Linked DNA regions of Pelobacter seleniigenes DSM 18267. Each later gene encodes a partner of the first gene's protein in a complex. Links are inferred from orthologs where the notes say so. Each region holds a gene or a part of one and is shown on either strand. Other genes may lie near its edges.

Evidence for each region.
Region 2: the proteins of eno (region 1) and N909_RS0118020 are in contact, whole or in part, in a solved structure (PDB 2FYM), measured with the Escherichia coli proteins. The link is inferred for Pelobacter seleniigenes DSM 18267 from one-to-one orthologs.

What each region holds. Positions count from the first base shown.
Region 1 is NZ_JOMG01000004.1:349,081-351,973, reverse strand. It holds eno (phosphopyruvate hydratase), read left to right. Parts: upstream 1-750; coding sequence 751-2,037; downstream 2,038-2,893. Other genes in the region: cas6 (CRISPR system precrRNA processing endoribonuclease RAMP protein Cas6), read right to left, coding at 2,575-2,893; N909_RS0118510 (hypothetical protein), read right to left, coding at 2,101-2,496; N909_RS0118520 (TIGR04283 family arsenosugar biosynthesis glycosyltransferase), read right to left, coding at 1-617. UniProt on the Escherichia coli protein: Catalyzes the reversible conversion of 2-phosphoglycerate (2-PG) into phosphoenolpyruvate (PEP). It is essential for the degradation of carbohydrates via glycolysis.
Region 2 is NZ_JOMG01000004.1:233,978-237,257, reverse strand. It holds N909_RS0118020 (Rne/Rng family ribonuclease), read left to right. Parts: upstream 1-356; coding sequence 357-3,080; downstream 3,081-3,280. UniProt on the Escherichia coli protein: Endoribonuclease that plays a central role in RNA processing and decay. Required for the maturation of 5S and 16S rRNAs and the majority of tRNAs. Also involved in the degradation of most mRNAs.

The sequences.
Region 1 (2,893 bases):
CGCGCGGATGTCCTGATCACCGCCGGCAGCAACTGCCACTGAGCGTCTTGCCGTAGCCGCTCCGCCAGATCGGTATCCTCCATGACCGGAAGGTCTTCACGAAACCCGCCCAGACCGTTAAACAGCTGCCGGGAAAGCAGAAACCCCTGATCGCCATGAATGGTTTCCGATCGACCGGTCCGTGCTTTCCATTCGTAAAAATAGTAGCCGAGTGACCGATCACCGGTGGCACGACGGAAACTGAGGGCAAAATGCCCCGCAACCCGAGAACTGCCGGTTCGCTGCAGATAAAGCAGGCTTTTTCTCAGCGCCAAAGGATCGGCAAAGCGGCTGTCGACATGCAGAAACAACAGATGGGCACCTGTAGCCGCCCGGGCTCCCTGGTTCAACTGCCGCCCGCGACCGACCAGTCCCTGGATCAGCAGCAGATCCGGAATCACCCGCTGCTGCTGGAGGTATTCGACACTGCCATCCGTCGACCCGCCATCGACCACCAGCAGTTGGAAGTGAATATCCTTTTGTGTAGCCAGATTTTCAAGGAAACCGAACAGTTCTTCGATCTCGTTGACAATTGGAACAACTATGCTGATTTCTGGTTGCTTATTCTGGTCGTTCATGCCATTGCCACACAAAATTGACTTTCATTTCGCTTTTCTTATGATATAAGTAACCCTGCAATTCTGCACAACCCGTCCCGGAACTATTCCGGGACATTAACTTTTTGCACCAGAGAACACAAGGGAGTAAGAGATGAGTGAAATTATTGACATCTACGCTCGCGAGATACTCGATTCGCGCGGCAATCCAACGGTAGAAGTCGAAGTATCTTTGGAATCAGGCGTCATGGGTCGGGCAGCCGTCCCCAGCGGCGCATCGACCGGTGAACGCGAAGCCCTTGAGCTGCGTGACGGCGATAAAGCACGCTATCTCGGCAAAGGCGTTCTCAAGGCAGTCGAGCATGTCAATGAAGTCATCGCTGTCGAACTGATCGGTTGGGAAGCCAGTGATCAGATCGGCATTGATAAAAAGCTGCTGGAACTCGACGGTACCGACTTCAAGAGCAAGCTGGGTGCCAATGCCCTGCTCGGCGTCTCCATGGCTTGCGCCAAAGCCGCGGCCGAAGACGCCGGTCTGCCCCTTTATCAGTATATTGGCGGCGCCAATGCCAAAGAGCTGCCGGTTCCGATGATGAATATCCTTAACGGTGGCGAGCATGCGGACAACAACGTCGACATCCAGGAATTCATGATCATGCCGGCCGGCGCATCCAGCTTCAAAGAAGCGTTGCGCATGGGCGCAGAGATCTTCCATGCCCTCAAAAAGGTCCTGGCCAGCAAGGGTTACAACACCGCCGTCGGTGACGAAGGGGGCTTTGCTCCGGACTTGAAGAGCAATGAAGAGGCTCTGCAGGTTATCATGGAAGCAATCGCGGCAGCCGGCTACAAGGCCGGGGACGATGTCCTGCTGGCCCTTGATACAGCAGCTTCCGAGCTTTACGAAGACGGCAAGTACACCCTCGCCAACGAAGCTCAGCCGGTAAAAAGCGCTGCCGACATGGTCGCCTTCTATGCCGACCTGGTCGACCGTTACCCCATCGTCTCCATCGAAGACGGCATGGCCGAGAACGACTGGGAGGGCTGGAAATTGCTGACCGACAAGCTGGGCGACAAAATCCAGATCGTCGGCGACGACCTGTTCGTCACCAACACCAAGATCCTCAAGGAAGGGATTGAGAAAGGGATTGCCAACTCCATTCTGATCAAAGTCAATCAGATCGGCACCCTGACCGAAACCCTCGAAGCCATTGAAATGGCCAAACGGGCCGGTTACACCGCGGTGGTTTCCCACCGTAGCGGCGAAACCGAAGACACCACCATTGCCGATCTGGCCGTGGCCACCAACGCCGGGCAGATCAAAACCGGTTCGCTGTGCCGGACCGACCGCGTCTGCAAATACAACCAGTTGCTACGTATTGAAGACGAGCTCGACGATACCGCCGTTTTCAACGGCAAAAACGTTTTCTACAACCTGCGTTAATAAGCAGCCTGAATAGATACGAAGCAAGGGCGGAAAGCAATTTCCGCCCTTTTTGTTTGGTCTTTATTCCGGAAACAGCAAATAGCTGCTGCCCTGTTTTTTTCGCTGCAAACGCCCCTGCTCAGCCATCTCTTTTAACAACACCTGCAATTGCCGATTTCCCAAAGTGGCCACCTGTCCGTACAGGTCGGTCTGCCTGAGTCCGGGATTTTTTCGAACCGCGGCCAGCACAATCTCTTCCGCAGACGCAGGTGTCTGCTCGGCGCGTTCAACAACCAAAGGATGCACCTGCCCTGCCGGGCGGGCTGGTTCAGCTTTGGGGGACGCATCATCGCTGTGCGATGGTGATGGCGTCGCGGTAGCCTGTTCCGCCCTGATCTCGGCTTCAAGCGCTTTCAGTCGTTGGTAGAAGTAAAATCCACCACCAAGAACCAGTAACAGAATCAGAAATCCGAACATTTTCACCTCCGCAGCACAGAAAACAACACCAGTAGAAGAAGCACCCAGATATTATGATAACCTGCGACAAGCCTCTGTTCAAGAAACACAAAGGCCATACTGACCATGACCGAAGGATGCCCCCTTCCCCAGATTCAACAGACTGCCAATCTGCAGCACCCACAGCAATTCGGAGAGGGCATCCCCCTCGAGGAGCAGATGCCCCATCAATCCCCCCAGCTTCTGCTCTCCCCGGTCCCGTTGCAAGCTGCGCAAATCAAACCAGCGCAGGCTGTTCTCAAGCTCTTTGACCTGGCCGGCAGCCGCAATCAACGTCGTCGGGGAACAGATATTATCAACCCCGGCATGACTGGCGAGCATTCCGGTCACCCGGCGCAGAATAAAGGGGAATATCTCC
Region 2 (3,280 bases), 120 kb from region 1 along the record:
TATTCTTCAGCCTCTATAGCAAAGTTCCTGCTTTTTTTATGGGAACTTGCGGGTATGGCAGATGAAAAAGACAGGAAAAGTGAATTTAATGTGAATTTGAAATATCACTAAAACCGTTTCTCTGTTATAGTTTGCCCGTAAATAAGGATTTAGCCGAGCCACCGCAATTACAGCGTTGAGGCCGGATAAATATAAGCAGAACAAGTTTTGACGCTCCCGGTTCTCTGCCGGGCTGTCGTCCACAATCAATTTAACCGGAAGGCCCGCAGGATGTGGACCCCGCGCAAGCGGTGAGGTCTGCACCGGCAGGGCTCCGGAAAGTGCCGCGAAAATGCGGACGGAAAGGTTTAATATTAATGAGTAAAAAGATGCTGATCAACGCCTCCCACCCGGAGGAAAATCGGGTGGCGATCGTTGTTGACGGGATTCTCAGCGATCTCGATATTGAGCTCGCCGGTCAGGAACAAAGCAAAGGTAACATTTATAAAGCGGTCGTGGTTCGGGTCGAAACCGGATTACAGGCCGCTTTTGTTGATTATGGCGCCGAAAAGCTCGGGTTCCTGCAGATTGGGGAGATTCACCCCAACCTCTACCCGACGCGGGAGGATTCCAAACACCGCCCCAGAATCGCCGACATTCTCAAACGCGGCCAGGAAATCCTGGTGCAGATCGTCAAAGAGGAACGCGGCAGTAAAGGTGCGGCACTGACCACCTTTCTGTCGATTCCGGGCCGTTACATGGTCCTGATGCCGGACAGTACGACCAAGGGTGTCTCGCGTAAAATCGCCGAAGACAGTGAACGTAAAAAACTCAAAAAAACCATGGCGGAACTGGATCTTCCCGAACGGATGGGTTACATCGTCCGCACCGCCGGCATCGGCAAGGATAAAGAAGAACTCAAGCGTGATTTCGATTACCTGGTGCGCCTGTTTGAAGGAATCACCGCGCGTAAGGACCAGATCAAGGCGCCAGCCCAGCTCTATCAGGAATCCAACCTCGCCATCCGTTCCATCCGTGATTATTTCAGCACCGACATGGATGAAGTTCTCATCGACGATCAGACGGTTTTCCGCGATGCCAGGGATTTTTTCGCCCTGGTCATGCCGGAACTCGGCAACCTGGTCAAACAGCACCGGGAAAGACGACCGATCTTTTCCCGCTACCAGATCGAAGAGCAGATCGATGGCCTGGCAAAAAACCAGATCCCCCTGCCTTCCGGCGGTTCCATCGTCATTGACCAGACCGAAGCGCTGGTGGCCATTGATGTCAACTCCGGCAAAATGGCCAGTGAAAGCGGAATTGAAGCCACGGCGCTGAAAACCAACCTGGAAGCTGCCGCCGAAGTCGGTCGGCAACTGCGGTTGCGTGACCTGGGCGGGCTGATCGTCATCGATTTCATCGACATGCGCGACCGCAAAAATATCCGCGAAGTCGAGCAGGAACTGCGCAAAGCCCTCAAGGACGACAAAGCCAAGGTCTCGGTCGGCCGGATCAGCCAGTTTGGCCTGCTCGAAATGAGTCGGCAGCGACTCAAACCGGTATTGAGTGTCGGTTCCTTTATCGAGTGCCCCCATTGCAAAGGGATCGGCAAGGTCAAAAGTGTCGAAGCCCAGTCGGTTGCCCTGCTGCGGCAGATTCACACGGCAGCATCCAAAGGCCAGATCGCTCTGATCGAAGCCGAGGTCCCCATGGATGTCGCCAACTATCTGCTCAACCGCAAACGCGCAACCATCAACGAACTGGAACAGCAGCTCGGTATGCGCATCGCGATCCTCGGATCAAGCACTCTGCTGCCCGGCGAAATCGAAATTGAGCTGCGGAAAAAAGATAAAGAACCGGACGATAGTAAAGATATCGCGCCCATTTCCCATGCCAACCAGATCGAGGTCGCCCTGGCCGCCCAACAGGATGAAATGCGCAACCAGGCGCAAGAGGAGGAGTTGGAGGAGGACAGTCCCGCTCCCCAAGAGTCCGCGGAAGAATCGGTGAACAGCGAAGCGCCCAAAAAGAAACGGCGCAGACGCCGGAGGAAATCTTCCGCCGCCAAAACAAATCAGGAACAGCAGACCAGTCAGCCGCCCGCTGCACAGGAAACTGCGACCGACTCGGCTACCCCCGCAGAGGCGGAGACCGCTCAGCCCCAAGCGACAGAGTTGCCGGTTGCTGCGCAGGCCGACAGCCAGCCTCAGCCGGAGCAAAGCAGCCCGACCCGGGAAGCCACCTCGCCAGCCCCTGCGGCTGGGGAGAGCAAGCCAACCACCGAACCCGCCGCCGCCGAAAAGAAACCCCGGCGCCGGACGCGTCGGCCGACAAAAAAAACGACCGGAGCTCAATCGACCCCGGTCGGGCCAGTGGAGCCGGTGGCCAGCGCTGCCGTGGCCGAAAAGCCGGCCCCAGCGGTAGAGTCTCAGCCCGTCGCTTCGGCACCGGTCGTTGCGCAGCAGCCAGAGCCGGTCCCGACCAATACTGAAACCGCCCCCGTAACGCCAGCGGAGCCGGCTGAAACGCCTGCCACTGCGAAACCGAAACGGCGGCCCCGGAAACCACGGGCCAAGAAACCCGTTGAGCAGGCGACCGGAGAAACTGCCCAGCAACAGAAAACAGCAGAGCCGGCCGAGAACCCGACAAAACCGGTGGAGTCTCCGCAAACGGAACCGCCGGTCAGCGAAAAACCGCAACGGCGAACTCAGCGCAGCACAGCCAAACCGGCCGCGCAGAAAACTTCCGGCGAAGCGCAGCAAGCCACTCAGCCTGCTCCCGCCAAAGCGGACCCGGCACCAGCCTCAAGCGTGGTCGAACAGAGCCCTCAGGCAGAGGCGGAAAAACCGCCGCGGCGGACTCGGCGAGCGGCGCCCAAGGCCAAGTCGGACTCCGAACCAGCTGCCGCAGCTGCGGACGCAGAGAAAAAAACGCCGCGGAGAACCAGGAAAAAAGCCACGCCCGCAACTGATCAAGAGGCGGGCAGCTCAGCCTCCGGCGAAGCTGCGTCAGGGGAGGAAAGCAAACCCAAACGCGCACCGCGACGGGCTCCCCGCAAAAAAGTGTCTAGCGACACGGACGTCAAACCCGTCACCGAATAACCAGCAAACCAAAGCCGGATCAATATGATCCGGCTTTTTTGGTAACCGAGGATCCATCCTCCGCTGTTTCCCAGTCCCCCGCAAAAAAGTTGAGCTGTCGATCTCCTTCCGGGCAGACCGCAACTGTCCGACCGCCCCATCAACAGCCAACCATCCGGAAATATGATAGTCTTTTCAAAAGGACCAAGCTTGCAGCAAAC